DNA from 3 places in the Lactiplantibacillus sp. 7.2.4 genome. Region 1 is predicted to be linked to each of the others. Evidence: predicted binding sites of a transcription regulator. Region 1 holds the regulator's gene; each other region holds the start of a gene.
What was found. The regulator Rex, encoded in region 1, represses fermentation and respiration genes when NADH is low (regulators of the CRP and FNR family bind a similar motif). The targets are predictions, from matches to a motif close to TTGTGAANTANTTCACAA.
Positions count from the first base shown of each region.

Region 2: a site for Rex is predicted at 2,181-2,198, ahead of KGF70_RS03705 (iron-containing alcohol dehydrogenase). Genes of this name have one in related genera too.
Region 3: a site for Rex is predicted at 3,960-3,977, ahead of KGF70_RS07355 (class II fumarate hydratase). Genes of this name have one in related genera too.

Region 1 covers NZ_JAGYGS010000003.1:109,172-114,571, reverse strand. Annotated here, with positions in the region: gene rimI (ribosomal protein S18-alanine N-acetyltransferase) at 1-337, shown strand, start outside; gene tsaD (tRNA (adenosine(37)-N6)-threonylcarbamoyltransferase complex transferase subunit TsaD) at 343-1,389, shown strand; gene KGF70_RS01905 (ABC-F family ATP-binding cassette domain-containing protein) at 1,610-3,592, opposite strand; gene KGF70_RS01900 (redox-sensing transcriptional repressor Rex) at 3,761-4,438, shown strand; gene KGF70_RS01895 (CPBP family intramembrane glutamic endopeptidase) at 4,550-5,194, opposite strand.
Region 2 covers NZ_JAGYGS010000007.1:6,610-12,009, forward strand. Annotated here, with positions in the region: gene KGF70_RS03700 (NAD(P)-dependent alcohol dehydrogenase) at 1-560, shown strand, start outside; gene KGF70_RS03705 (iron-containing alcohol dehydrogenase) at 912-2,084, opposite strand; gene KGF70_RS03710 (transglycosylase) at 2,380-2,775, opposite strand; gene yjeM (glutamate/gamma-aminobutyrate family transporter YjeM) at 3,077-4,561, shown strand; gene KGF70_RS03720 (helix-turn-helix transcriptional regulator) at 4,752-5,400, shown strand, end outside.
Region 3 covers NZ_JAGYGS010000016.1:45,147-50,546, reverse strand. Annotated here, with positions in the region: gene citE (citrate (pro-3S)-lyase subunit beta) at 1-690, shown strand, start outside; gene citF (citrate lyase subunit alpha) at 680-2,218, shown strand; gene KGF70_RS07360 (flagellar biosynthesis protein FlhB) at 3,487-3,723, shown strand; gene KGF70_RS07355 (class II fumarate hydratase) at 4,172-5,400, shown strand, end outside.

The sequences.
Region 1 (5,400 bases):
TGCCAGTGATGTGGCGCTACCAACTGCCCATTACGCGTTATTGCGATGGCAGGGGGCGTTCGTTGGCTTCATCAGCCGTTCGACGGTGCTCGATGAGACGGAGATTACGAATATTGCGATCGACCCGGCGTATCAGCGTCAAGGGCACGCCCGGTGGTTGTTAACGCAATGCTTATCGCAATTGTCAGCCGGCACGGTATTTTTAGAAGTGCGCGCACATAATATTGCTGCGCAGCGCTTGTATCAACAAGTGGGCTTTGAGCAGATCGCCACGCGCAAGGCCTACTATCAGGATCCCGATGAAGATGCGTGGATCATGCGAAAAATTATCGATTAAAAAGGATGGAAACCGTGGAAAAACAAAACTTGATATTAGCGTTTGAATCTAGTTGTGATGAGACGAGTGTGGCGGTCATCAAGGACGGCCACGAGATCTTATCAAATGTGATTGCAACGCAGATTAATAGTCATAAGCGGTTTGGCGGCGTCGTTCCCGAAGTTGCCAGCCGTCATCATATTGAACAAATTACGATTTGTATTGAAGCAGCTTTGGAAGAAGCACACGTGGGCTACGACGATTTGGATGCCGTTGCTGTAACCTATGGCCCAGGACTTGTCGGGGCCTTATTAGTAGGCGTTAATGCAGCCAAGACAGTCGCTTACGCTCACCATTTACCATTGATTCCAGTTAACCATATGGCCGGCCATATCTACGCGGCCCGGTTTTTGGAACCGTTCGAATTCCCGTTAATGGCACTGCTCGTGTCTGGCGGCCATACCGAACTGGTTTACATGCAGGCGGATGGTCAATTTGAAATCATTGGTGAGACGCGAGACGATGCGGCTGGAGAAGCTTACGATAAAATAGGTCGTGTGCTGGGTGTGCCTTATCCAGCGGGGAAAGTTATTGATGAGATGGCCCATCAAGGTCACGATACCTTCAACTTCCCCCGGGCAATGATTGATGAAGATAACTACGATTTCAGCTTTAGCGGGCTGAAGAGTGCCTTCATCAATACAGTTCATCATGCTGACCAGATTGGTGAAACGCTTGATAAAAACGATTTGGCTGCTAGTTTTCAAGCCAGTGTTGTCGACGTTTTGATGAGCAAGACGTTGCGGGTCTTGAAGCAATACCCAGTCAAACAACTCGTCTTGGCGGGGGGCGTTGCGGCCAATCGCGGCTTACGTGAACGTCTCCAACGCGATTTGCCAGCGGCGTTTCCAGACACCAAACTCATTTTGGCGCCATTGAAACTCTGTGGTGACAACGGTGCAATGATTGGTGCAGCCGGCTATGTGCAATATCAACACCACCAATTCGGTGATGCGACCCTCAATGCTGATCCCAGTCTGGAGTTTGACTGGATGCCAGGAATGTTGAAATAAATCAAAAATTGGCAGTCAGTCCAAATTAAGGACGACTGCCAATTTTTAGTTGGTTCTGTTGAAGCTAGATGGTCACAAACGAAAACGGACCGTCGTTTCAGTGATGTTAACTAGCGCAAAACCAAAATAGCCGCCGCAATTTTCCATAATGGAAAGACTTGCGGCGACTATTTTGGTTTCTCGGATAACCGAGTTTTAGCGAATGATTTACAAAACCGGCCTAATCAAAGGCTTCCAGAGCCTCAGCTTGTTCAGTCCATTCCGTTTCAACTTGCTCTTGTTGCGCGCTGATTTCATCCAGCTCTTTTTGTAGATCTGTTAAGCGGCCAACATCCGCTGAGACTTCAGGTTGGGCCATTTCAGTTTGGATTTTAGTGGCTTGCTCATCGAGCGTAGTCATTTGTTCTTCCAGCGCTGCCACGGTTCGTTCCAATTTACGCTTTTCACGTTGCTGTTGCTTGCTAGCTTGATAATCTTGCTGGCCCTTTGAGCGGGGTGCAGCGGTTGCAGCAGAACTTGGCTCTGCGGCGTTAGCGCTAGCTGCTGATTCAGCGGCCTGACTAGCTGCGGCGGCCGCCATTTCAGCTTGTTCCTGTTTCTTATCGATATAATAATCGTAATCGCCAAGGAAGAGTTCGGTTCCTTCTGGCGAGACTTCCACGACACTGGTTGCCACTTGGTTGATGAAGTAGCGGTCATGTGAAACGAAGAGGAGGGTACCATCAAAATCATTGAGGGCCACTTCCAACACTTCGCGACTGTCGATGTCCAAGTGATTGGTCGGTTCGTCCAAAATCAAAAAGTTATCATTTTGCATCGCGAGTTTCGTCAGCAATAACCGCGCGCGTTCACCACCAGATAGCGCGTGAACCGGTTTGTCGACATCGGCACCCGTGAACAGGAAACTTCCCAAAATCGTCCGAATATCCTTTTCGGGCGTGGTGGGATGTTCGTCCCAGAGTTCACTCAAAACGGTCTTTTTGTCATTTAAGTTGCGTTGCTCTTGGTCATAGTAGCCCGTGACAACGCCGGTACCGAAGACGGCCTGGCTTTTGATGAACGGAATCTGGCCGAGGATACTCTTGAGAAAAGTCGACTTACCGATTCCGTTTGGACCCACGATGGCGATGGCTTCGTGCTTCTTAACGTTTAAGTTATCCGGTTCAGACAGAATATGCCCATCATAACCGACTGCCGCATCCTTGACGGTCAAAACGATATTACCGCTCTGCTTTGCAGCGTGAAACCCAAAGTGGGCCGTTTTTTCATCACTATCAGGTCGATCGATTCGGTCCATTTTAGCCAACTGTTTCCGCCGCGCTTGAGCTCGCTTGGTCGTCGAGGCCCGCACGATATTCCGGTTGACAAAGTCTTCGAGCTTGCTAATCTCAGCTTGTTGCTTTTCGTAATGCTTCCACTGAGCTTGAATCCGAGCGGCCTTTTCTTGTACAAACTGGTCGTAGTTTCCGGTATAGTGCACCATTTCGTGATGTGACAGGTCGTACACTTCATTGACGACGCGGTCTAAGAAGTAGCGGTCATGGCTGACGATCAGTAGGGCACCGGCATAGGATTGTAAGTAACTTTCAAGCCACGTCAACGTTTCAACGTCCAAGTGGTTGGTCGGTTCGTCCAGAATCAGTAAATCGCGTTTTTCTAGTAGTAGCTTTGCTAAGGCCAGCTGAGTTTTTTGCCCACCGGAAAGTTCGGTGACCGACTTGTCATAAACGTCGGCATCGAACTGAAAACCGTGTAGGACACCACGGATTTCGGCCTGGTAGCCATAGCCATTTTTCTGTTGAAATTCTGTCTGAACTTGGTCGTAAGTTTTTAAGGTTTGTTGGTAGGCCTGGTCATCGTTCATGATGGCGGGGTCGCTGAGCTGATTTTCAAGCGCATGCATCCGCTTTTCAATGGCGTGTAGTTCAGCAAACACGCTGCTCATTTCTTCCCAGATCGTATTTTGACTATCCAATCCTTGGTCTTGAGCTAAGTAACCGATCGTTAGACCCTTGCGCATCGATATTTGGCCTTCGTCAGGCACGGTCTCGCCGGCAATCATTTTAAGTAAGGTTGATTTACCAGCACCGTTGCGGCCGACTAAGGCAACGCGGGCGTGTTCTTGGATGTCCATTTGTACGTTATCGAACAAGACATCGGCGCCAAAACGCCGCATAACTTGCTGTACTTGTAGTAAAATCACGCTTTATTAAGCTCCTTTCACATTTGATTCGTGAGATAATTGTAGCATATTGTTACGGTTCGACCCAATTATTCGGAATAATAAGTAATTATTATTTCACAAAGTCGCAGGTTATGCTAGAATAGTGTCAGCAAATTCACAAACTTTTGATTGGGAGGAAACGTCCGAATGGCAGAGACAAAGATTCCACGGGCAACGGCAAAACGATTACCAATTTATTATCGCTATTTGAATATCTTACTAGACGCAGATAAGAAACGGGTATCGTCAACTGAATTGTCCGAGGCGGTTAAAGTAGATTCAGCAACGATTCGGCGTGATTTTTCGTATTTTGGGGCCCTCGGTAAACGCGGGTATGGATACGATGTTGAAACGCTGCTGGCATTTTTCAAAAAAATTCTAAATCAGGACATGCTAACCAACGTCGCGCTGATTGGGGTCGGTAATTTAGGCCACGCCCTGTTGAATTTTAATTTCCATAAAAATAGTAATGTCCGGATCTCAGCGGCTTTTGATGTTAATGAAGCCATTGCAAATACGGTCCAGAGTGGGGTTCCCGTCTATCCAATGACGGAACTCAAAAAGCAATTGATCGAACAACAGATTGAAATTGCCATCTTAACGGTGCCAACAACGGTTGTTCAAAAGATTACCGATGAGTTAGTTGATGCGAATGTTAAAGGCATCATGAACTTTACCCCATTGCGGATCTCAGTTCCAGAAACAGTGCGGGTTCAAAACGTTGATTTAACCAATGAATTGCAGACCTTAATTTACTTTATTGAACATTATGGTCAACAATTGGGTGACAACGGTCAAGATGAACCAGACGAAGATGAAGATTAGTCTGCGCATGCATCTCAAGATTATGATACCAAAAAGCTTCTCTGAAATAAATTTTCGGAGAAGCTTTTTTGAACGTCTAAATTAATGCCACGAACGAATAAGCGGCGCAATCTAATGAAGTGCAGTCAAGAGCGTCGGCACAACGACCGCAGCGTTCATCAAAATATGAGACGTCATCGAAGTCTGAATTCGGCCGGTATGTTGATAAAGCCAGCAGAACAGCAATCCAACGAAGGCGTAGAGAATTAGATGACCGTCCGCGTGGGCGAGGCTGAAGAGAAAGCTCGAAATCAAGGCGGCCCCGATTTTGCCGGTCACCGCACTCAAGTTACCAAAGATGACCTTGCGGAAGACGATTTCTTCCATAATTGGGGCACCCACGATAATGGCTAAGAAAAATACCGGGTATTGTTGCCCAACGGTGAGTAGGGTCGACGTATTGTTGGAAGCCGTCGATTGCCCCAACATCGCAGTTATTTTAAGAATCAGGACTTGGCCGACAATGACTAGGACGAGCCCAATCAGGCCCCATAGAATGGCGACCAGCCAGTTACTGCGCTGCTGCTCAACGGCGTTTTTGGCTGTCATTCGGCGTGCTAGCCACAGCAATAACAGTGCGCCGACCAAGTAGTCGACCGTTTGAATCAAGAAGACTTGGGACCCCAGTTGATGAAAGGCGGCCACTAAGACGCTTGGTAGCGCATAAACAATAAAATAAATAATCAGAATTAAGATTGATTGGCGGCGATTAACCATCAGCTCACGTCCTTTTTGAAAGTTTGTTTGATTTTTTCATTAACACACGCATTGTGTTCGTTAATTTATCATGAATCATGATTAAATCATGGTGTTTTCTGAGTTCAAGCCCGCCAGCTGAGACCCGCTGGAAACAGTGCGAATTTGCGTAAACCTGCTGTTGTGGATGCTTCCTACGCCGGCTTCCAGGTATTTCTGACAACGCT
Region 2 (5,400 bases), on a different contig from region 1:
CAATTGCGGTCTTTGGGACTGGTGCCGTTGGGTTAGCTGCTATGATGGCTGGTAAGATTTCAGGCTGTACTGAAGTGATCGCCGTTGATATTGTGGATTCACGGTTGGAATTAGCCAAGGAATTAGGCGCAACGCACGCCATCAACAGTAAAGAAGAAGACCCAGTCGAAGCCATCAAGAAGTTGACGCACGGCTATGGGGTTGACTTCGCTGTTGATACGACCGGTGTCGAACCAGTGATGGTCTCCGCAATCCATGCCTTAGCACAAGGTGGGACCGCTGCTTTGATCGCCGTAACGTCTAAGAACATTACCATCAGTTCATGGAACGACCTTTGCGTTGACGATAAGAAAGTCATCGGGGTCAACATGGGTGATTCGATTCCTGGCGTTGATATTCCACGGTTGATCGACTTCTATCAACATGGTATGTTTCCATTTGAAAAGACTGAAAAGTTCTACAAGTTTGAAGATATCAATCAAGCCAATGCCGATTCTGGTAGTGGTAAGACCATCAAACCAGTCTTGATTATTGATGAAGACTACGTGCCTGGCAAATAAGCTTCAGGCTGATGCCTTTAACAGATTGAAATAAGCACAAAAACAACACCGCAGCTCTAGCGCAAATCGCGCTGACTGCGTTGTTGTTTTTTTGTTGTGAATGTATGCCCTTTGACGTGTGGCAAACGGCGTGTTAATCATGGCTAGAACTTGATGCCGCGATGGTATTGTTGCCGGCTCTGATGAGTTGTTGCAACGATGATTCAACATGTAAAGTCATCGGTAGTCATTTAATGAGCGAGGCCATTAGAGATGAGTCGATGAATCAAGCCGTTTCGGAAACGCTACCATTTAAGCGCTAGCGGCTAGCTTTAGCAATTTTGTACGCTGGGGCAGTCAGTAGACACGGTTTTACTTCGCGTCATAAGCCGCTTGGAAAATCTTGATGATGTCTTCCTTGGTGCCTTTACGCGGATTTGAGAAGGCGTTGCCGTCTTTGAGGGCGTTGCTGGCCATGCGTTCGAAGTCCTCGATTTTGGCGCCGATTTCCTTGATTGAGTGCGGAATCCCGACATCTTCACTGAGTTGTTTCATCGCTTTAATGGCTAATTCAGCGGCATCGCGGGTCGACAAGCCATCGGTATTTTCACCCATTATTTTGGCCAGTTCGGCAAAGCGTTCTGGACAAGCAATCAGGTTATATTCTTCAACGTAAGGTAATAATAGGGCGCAGCAGACCCCGTGTGGCGCGTCGTATTGACCACCGAGTTGATGGGCCATCGCGTGCACGTAGCCTAAGTTGGCGTTGTTGAAGGCCATCCCGGCGAGCATTTCGGCTTCGACCATGTGGGTCCGGGCCTCGAGATTATGACCGTTGGCAACCGCCTCGCGCAAGGAAGATTCAATCAACTTGATAGCTTGAATACATTGCGAGTCGGTAATCGGATTGTGGTCGACGGAAACGAAGGGTTCAATCGCCTGAACAAAAGCGTCCATCCCGGTAGCGGCGGTTAATCCCTTAGGAACGTCCAGCATCAGCGTTGGGTCGTTGAACGAAACCAGCGGCATGTTCCGCCATGATGCGACCATGAACTTGTAATGGGTGGCTTCATTGGTGATAACGCAGTGGCGGGTGAGTTCTGACCCTGTTCCGGCAGTCGTGTTGACCGCAATCAGTGGTGGCAGGGCGTTTTTGAGCGTTTCAATCCCGGCTAACTTGGTGATGTCGTCACCGTTAGTCATAATAATTCCCGCGCCCTTACCAGTATCATGCGCAGAACCGCCGCCAATCGTAATCAGTGAGTCGGCATGGTTGCTTTCGTAGAGTGCTTTGACGGCTTGAATGTTATGAATTTTGGGATTAGGTTCGACTTGATTGTAAATAACATAGTCGATCCCAGCAGCGTCGAGTGAGGCCCGGACTTGGGCAACGGCACCGTTCGGGAGGCTCTCCAAAAATTTATCCGTGACGATGACGGGTTTGTGCATCCCCAGGGTCTTGGCACGGTCACCAATCTTGCTAATCACACCGGGGCCAAAAAAGTTCACGCTAGGCATTAGGAAATCAAAATTACGTTCAGTCATATCAATTACCTTCTTTTATTGTAATTATTATCATTACTAATTTACAGCCCAAATTATAGTCGCAATAATTACAGTTTGCAATAGGTTTGACGAAAATAATGATATTTTTCACAATATCTAGTGATTAAGTAGGCGGTATCAGGTGCAATATTTAAAATTCAGTTGGCAGAATATGATTAAACTGGCAATCTATCACTTTAATATCTTAGAATATCAAAAACCACCCGTTCAACAATGATTCACAATCTCATTGCCAAACGCGCGGTTTTTAGTCTGAATGATTCAATTTTTGAGTTTAGTACCAGTGGTGATGTTGCCAGAATTCCTTGGCTTTGACCCAGGTGCCGTAGCGGCCTTTAACGTAGGTGTTGGCCCGCTTTTCCTGATTAACAGGGGATAAGTTACCATGTAAGTATGACCGCAATAGTTGGTAACGGCCATAACATTTACCATTGCGCGCGGTATAACTGTAGCCAGATTCGCGATAGGCGATCCAGTTCTTCGCGGCCCGGTTAGCCTTGGAAAGCTTGGCGTTGATTTTCTTGATCTTTTGCGCCTGCGTCAGCTTTTTTGAGGCGTGCGCTGTAATTGTCGTTTGTGGAATCCAGCTGCTGGCAACGTTGACCATCATCCCGAAAGCGCAACCAATCAGTACCAGCCATAAAATTGATTTCAACCTAAAATTCTTCATCATGTATGTATACCCCGTTTTTACCCTTGATTTTGTCACTCGATTAAACTGATGACTGTAGAATACCCTAATTATGTTGCAGTTATGTTAAAACCAAGTTACTTAGTTATTAAATGAATATTCCCTCGTTGAAATAGTTAGCGCCAATAATTATTTCTCAACGGAACAACTTAATAATTAGACCGATTATCACATGGAAAAATCATCCGATTGTTAGGAAAACTAAAGCGCTTTATTGCATGCTTACGGTAATCTTAAAATGAGCTAAGCTTTACAACAGTATAAAAGGGGAAGTGCAATAATGGCAACAAAAGATAATGAGAAGATTACGCTAATTGCATTAGTAATGATGATCTTCACCACCGTTTTTGGTTTTGCCAATAGTACGGTTGCGTATTATTTAATGGGCTATAGTTCTATTCTATTTTACCTGGTCGCTGCCGTGCTGTTCTTCATTCCGTTCGCACTGATGATGGCAGAATTTGGTGCCGCGGTCAAATCTGACAGCAGCGGGATGTACAAATGGTTGGAAGTGAGTGTTAACGCAAAATTTGCGTTCGTGGGGACCTTCATGTGGTTTGCGTCGTACATCATTTGGTTGGTGTCGACCTCTGCAAAGGTGTGGATTCCATTCACGACCATCTTCTTTGGAAGTGACCAAACTCAGCGTTTTGCCATGTTTGGTCTAAACGCGACGCAAATGATTGGGATTTTATCTTGTTTATGGATGGTGCTTGTCACCTTTATTTCAATCAAAGGGATGAAGGGTATCGTGCGGGTCACCAGTCTCGGGGGTTTGGCGGTCACCAGTTTGACTGCAATCCTATTAGTTGTGTCCGGCGTCGTTCTGGCGTTAAACCATGGCCAGTTCGCGCAACCCTTACAGCACGTGCTGACGTCACCTAACCCGAGCTATCAACATCCAGTCGGGTTACTCGGATTCGCAGTCTTCGCCATCTTTGCCTACGGGGGCCTAGAAGTGCTCGGTGGGATGGTTGATAAGACTAAGAATCCTGAAAAAACATTTCCACGGGGCATCATCATTTCAGCGATCGTGATTACGTTAGGTTACGGCCTGGGCATCTTCTGCTGGGGAATCAGTACAAACTGGCAAGCCGTTTTATCGAACCCAACGACCAACCTGGGGAATATTAGTTATGTCATGATGCAAAACTTGGGTTATGTCTTGGGACAATCATTGGGATTAAGTGCGGCCGCGGCCAAAACGTTAGGCCTGTGGTTTGCACGCTACACTGGGCTAGGAATGTTCCTCGCTTACAGTGGGGCCTTCTTCACGTTGACCTATTCACCATTGAAAACGTTGATTTTGGGAACGCCTAAGGAACTGTGGCCGAAGAAGTTTACCCAACTCAACAAAGCGGGGATGCCTAGTTATGCCATGATGGTTCAATGTGTGATCGTCATTGTGATCATTCTGGTCGCCTCCTTCGCAACCACGGATGCGTCCGCATTTTATAACGTTTTGACGCTGATGGCGAACGTTTCAATGACGTTACCATACTTGTTCTTGCTCTATGCGTTTCCAAAGTTCAAGGAAAATCAGAATATCATCAAACCGTTTGAAGTCTACAAATCATTGACCTGGACCAAAATCATTAGCTGGGTCGTCTTTATTGTCGTATTGGGTGCCAACGTCTTTACGTTGATCCAACCAATCTTAGAGACGGGCAAGTTTCAAAATACGATTTGGATGCTGGTCGGACCAATCGTGTTCGGGGTCGCCGGAATTATCTGGTACCAAGTGCGCGAACGGCATGTTAATTAAGTGAAATTCCAAAGTATCGTTTACTGGCCAAGGGGGTCGGGAAACGGTACTTTTTTTGACTGATTTTAGGCCTGTTTTAGTACACTAGGTCTAATAACCATCATTGGCTGAACGTTCGTAGCCCCAGTGGCCGTACCTGGTTGGATGGCAATCAAAAAGTGGAGGTGATGAACCAGTGCAAACTTTAGGAATGGCGCTTAAGTCCGCACGTCAAGCGCAACACCTGACCCAGCACCAAGTTGCCCAAGACATCTGTGCCCAGTCGATGTTGTCGGCTATTGAACATGACCGCTATGTGCCAAACGCCCGCTTGTTGTTAGCGTTGTGTCAGCGATTGAACGTCGCCGTTAGTGCTTTGAAATTGGCGGATAATTTCGCCATCAGCGCTGATGCGAGTTTTAATCACCGCGTCGAAATGCTTTGTAACGCCCACCAGTATCAAGCGTTGAAGGACTTTTTACTGGTTCCAGCGACCTTAACTTACGTTCAAACAGATGAGCAGACGCAAGCTTATTACTATTATTTAGGGATCGCGTGCTGGCAAGTCGATGCGACGAGCGGTGACGCGATACAAAACATCCAACTGGCGCTCGGAATGGCCACGCCGAATGCACCGTTAACGACGCTTTCACGGTTGGCGCTGATTTCATTAGCAGTGTTCAAAACAGCCCATTACGCGGCCGCCCACGTTGAAACACTAGTGACACAGGCACTACAAGATATTGAAGCCGGCCCATATGAAGAAAACCTGAATATCGTCTACTATTTGGCCGGGTTAGTTGCTTATCAACAGCACGCTCCCGAATTAGCGATGAACCGTCTGACTGCTGGGATCGCTT
Region 3 (5,400 bases), on a different contig from region 1:
GATACGTCGTACTACGCCAATGACGTCAAAGCAATGGTCAAGGCGGGCATCGACGTGATTCGGTTGCCAAAGGTCGAATCCGCTGAAATGATCCAACAACTCGAAAAAGACGTGGCTGCAGCGGAAACTGAATTTGGCTTGCCAGTTGGCACGACTCATTTGATGGCCGCCATTGAAAGTGCCAAAGGGGTCTTGAATGCGCCAGCGATTGCCGCTGCTTCTGATCGGATGATTGGGGTCGCGTTATCCGCTGAAGATTACACCACTGACATGAAGACGCACCGTTATCCGGATGGTGCCGAACTTGAATTTGCCCGCAACATGGTCCTCCACGCCGCACGGGCCGCTGGAATTGCCGCCTTCGATACGGTCTTCACGAATATGGCCGACCCAGATGGGTTCTACCGTGAGACGCGGCACATCCATCAACTCGGATTTGATGGGAAGTCATTGGTCAACCCACGGCAGATTCCAATGGTCAACTCGGTCTATGAACCAACCAAGGATGAAGTCGTTAAGGCCCAAAAAGTGATTGCCGCCATCGAAGAAGCCCGTATCAAAGGTTCCGGAGTCATCTCGATGAATGGTCAAATGGTCGACCGGCCAGTCGTCTTGCGTGCACAGCGGGTCATGCAGTTAGCCAAGGTTTCCAACTTACTTGATGAGGAGGGCAATTACATTGAAAAATAGCGTAAACCGTGAATTACCAGATGAATTATTGTCGAAGTTAAACTACCAGGGCTTCGAATCCACTGAAATCGGCCATCCCGAAATTCAGCGGGTCGCCCCAAAAGTCCACGTTTCAACCGGTGATGATAAGGTCGTCGATTCGATCAAAGACGTGGTCAAGGCGACCGTCAAAGATGGCATGACGATTTCATTTCACCACCATTTTCGGAATGGGGATTTCGTCTTCAACCAAGTCATGCGGGCAATCATTGATGCCGGTATCCAAGACCTGACTTTGGCACCTTCCTCATTAACGGGTGTCATGAACGATATGGTGATCGAAGCCATCAAGGCGGGGACGATTACCAACATCACTAGTTCTGGGATGCGTGGCTCACTTGGCGACTTCGTTTCACACGGTGGCTTGAAGAACCCGGTCATCTTCCGTTCACACGGTAACCGGGCACGGGCCATCGAACACGGCGATATTAAGATCGACGTGACTTTCCTGGGGGTTCCAAATGCGGATCGGTTAGGTAATGCGAATGGGATGGCTGGTAAAGCAGTCTTCGGTTCATTGGGCTACGCGTTAATGGACGCGCAATACGCCGATCAAGTGGTCTTACTCACGGATAACCTAGTTGCTTATCCAAATACGCCAGCTTCAATCAAGCAAACGCAAGTTGATTACGTGGTCAAAGTCGACCAAGTCGGTGATCCAGACAAGATTGGTTCTGGTGCAACGCGCTTTACCAAGGATCCAAAGGAATTGAAGATTGCGCAGACGGTCAATGACGTCATCGTCAACTCACCATACTTCAAGGACGGCTTCTCATTCCAAACTGGTTCCGGTGGTGCCGCCCTGGCCGTAACCCGCTACTTACGCCAAGCCATGCTCGATAATCAAATCAAAGCATCGTTTGCACTCGGTGGGATTACCAAACCAACTACCGACTTGCTCGAAGAAGGGTTAGTCGACAAAGTCATGGACGTTCAAGATTTTGATAAGGGCGCCGCGGCTTCAATGCACGCCAACCCAAATCAACAAGAAATCGATGCTTCCTGGTACGCGGATACTGACAACAAGGGTGCGATGGTCGACCAATTAGATGTCGCCATTCTCAGTGCCTTGGAAGTCGACAACCATTTCAACGTCAACGTCATGTCTGGCTCTGACGGGGTCATTCGGGGTGCAATCGGTGGTCACCAAGACGCTGCGACGGCCAAGTTAACGATTATTTCTGCGCCACTCGTTCGGGGCCGGTTAGCCACGATCGTGCCGGATGTTACGACGGTCGTGACACCAGGCGATTCGATTGATGTCGTAGTCACTGAATATGGGATTGCCATCAACCCACGGCGGCAAGACTTGGTCAAGGCATTGAGCCACGTTCCAGGTGTGCCCGTTTACACGATTGAAGAACTTCAACAAATGGCCGAAAAGAAAGTCGGTCAACCACAACCACTTGAATTCACAGATCGGACTGTCGCATTGATTGAATATCGCGACGGCACGATTATTGATACGATCAAAGCGGTTAAGGACTAACCTAATACTGATTAATAATGACCTTGCTGGTAAATTGCCAGTTGGGTCATTTTTATTTAAGGTAAATCAATCTGAATTGAGCAGGGGCGTTCGATGGCAATTATGTCCAATGTGAGCCTAAAAGCGACGAAATATGTAGTACAATATAAATAGTTGCAAGTTGTGCTTGTTATCATTTAGTGTTAAAAATGATTAAATCATGCCAGTTTTTAAGTTCAAGAGCTACCAGCTGAGACCCGCTGGAAACAGTGCGAGTCAACGTAAACATGCAGCGATAGGCTCATCCTACTCCGGCTTCCAGGCATTCTGGGCAATGGCCGGAACGTGGTGGACACAGATTTAAGCCGAAGCCCACGTCTTAAATACTGGTCTTTCACGTTGCCCGCGATATGGATGAAACGTGTTCTGGTCAGACTGGGACTTCCGGTTAGCTACGCCAGAACGCCAAGCGGAAGTTCGCCGCTTAACGTTCTAGCTAGGCTAATCCTCAGTCCCAACCCGTCTGAACCTCACACTCTGGGAATCACTGGGCCTTGCCCCGAATACCTTCCAGCCGGGATGGTATTCGAAAGGCAGACATGTGCGGGCCCAACTTTTTGATGGATTGGTCATTGATTCTTAACATACGGTTATTTTGAGCATTCAAACTGTAAGGTGAGCTACTGATTTTCACTAAGTTATCCTAACTTGTATTTGAACATTATAAACCAATAGCATCACTGAGCATTGTTGTCTTTTCTAGTCGACCGAGATTACAAACCTTGAATCCAAGATGAAAGGCAATACGATCGGTAAATTTTAAAGCTAGTTACCAGTAATACTTATCAATAATCTTTAGACCGTCTTCACAGGATTTACGTGCCACAAATCAGCGTCATTGCTGATTAAGAGTTTATCTAAAGGACCTGTTTCCTAACATTCAGTGGTCAGTTGCACCCGGATAGGTGGCCGTTCATCCGCCATTCGAGCGGCTTCCCGACCGGAGGGGCTGGCTAACAATGCTCAAGGGCGAAGTTCTTCTTGTCCGGGTGGTCTTCCCGGGCTAGAAGAAGACTCGTATTTGAAATTGCGCAGTGGGCTTCTGCGTGAGTTCAAATCGATGTCCGCCCTGTTCCAGCGTTGTCAGCCAGCCCCGGAGGTCGGACTAAGACGCGCACCGGCTGACGAACAACAAACCAACTAACTGGCATGATTTAATCATCTATAATGCTGAATAATAACGAGCGCAACGCGTGTAGCGAATGATAAGGTGATGTGAGTGAATAATGATGGATCAATTTCCAAATTTTAAGCTATTTATCGATAAATACTTACCATGGCTGGCCGTGATTGGTTTTGTTGTGACGGTTGGTGCTAATGGTAATGTCTGGCTGTATTTTATGGCAGTGCTGATTGTATTCGTGGTGGTCGCAATTATTGACTTACTATTCAAATATTGGAACCACGCCAAAATTTTAGGCATCATGATTGTCCTTTTAGTGCTTGGATTATGGTTGAATCGCTAAGATTGGTGTTAGGTGGGCATATTCAGACTGTCTTTGTCAAAAACATCTCGGCTAATCGCAATTAGTAGGGGTGCTTTTTGTCTTGGTTCGCGATACCTTGTTTTTTGACATGGTTCGGTCATACAGCTAGGAGCGCTGTTGCTCAGCCGATGTGATTTCTTGTCGATTTTGGACTATGAAAAGGGCAAAAAAGTGCTGATTACGATTAAAATTAATCAGCAGAGATAAATCGTAACATGTGAAAAAATAAACATTTTTATCGTGAACGCAATTGAAGCAAGTTATGGGCCTGAAACAGCTGCTACATCAACCTCATAATTAAAACTTATAACTAAATTGGTGTTTGACTATAGTCTTCTAGAGGCGCTAAACTTAATTTATAAGTTGAATGTTATTTTTTCACACATTTAGTAAGCGCTTACCAACACATTAATTGGAGGTTATTAACATGACAGAATATCGTGTAGAATCAGATACTTTAGGCGAAGTTAAAATTCCAGCCACCGCGCTGTGGGGAGCCCAAACTGAACGGAGTCGCCATAATTTCCCAACTGGTACGAAGATGCCATTAGAAATTATCCGGGCACTCTTGCAAATCAAACGGGCCGCTGCCATTGCGAACAAGGAAGTTGAAGCAATGACCGCCGAAAAAGCTGATTTGATCGTAGCCGCCATTGATAAATTGTTGGCGTTAGACGATGAAGACTTGCGGAAGGACTTTCCGTTAGTTGTTTATCAAACTGGTTCAGGGACTCAAACCAACATGAACGTGAACGAAGTTGTGGCCCATATGGCCGGCAAACTCAACCCAGACGTTGAAATTTTGCCAAATGACGACGTTAACCATGGTCAAAGTTCGAACGACATTTTCCCAACGGCCATGAACATCACGGCTGCCGTGGCTGTCGATAAATTGATTGCAGCTGCCGAACACTTATTAGATGAATTAAAAGCTAAACAAAAGAAGTACTGGAGCGTTGTTAAGATTGGCCGGACCCATTTACAAGACGCGACGCCATTAACATTTGGCCAAGAAGTCAGTGGCTGGGCAAGTGATATCGAACATGACATTGCTTACTTGAAACAATTGAACCCAACCTTGGGCGAACTGGCCATGGGTGGTACGGCTGTCGGAACTGGGCTGAATGCGGCGCCACATTTTGCTGAAAACATTGCCGCTGCCATGAGCAAACTGTACGGCATTGAATTTACGGCAGACTCCAATAAGTTCTATGGCTTGGCCCATCATTCTGGTTTGAACGTGGTTCACGGTGCCATCAAGACGTTAGCGGCTGATTTGATGAAAATCGCCAACGACGTGCGGTTCCTCGCTAGTGGCCCACGGGCTGGATATGACGAATTGAACATTCCGGCTAACGAACCAGGTTCATCGATCATGCCTGGGAAGGTCAACCCAACTCAAGCTGAAGCCATCACCATGGCAGCGGTTCGGGTCATGGGGAATGACGTGGTCGTGGACTTAGCTTCTAGTCAAGGTAACTTTGAAATGAACGTCTACAAGACTGTGCTGATTGATGCCTTCTTGGAATCCGCCGAATTATTAGCCGGTACGATCACTGGTTTTGCAGACCGGATGATTGCTGGTTTGACGATCAACGAAGACCGGATGGCTGAATTAGTGGACCGTTCCTTGATGACTGTGACGGCGTTGTCACC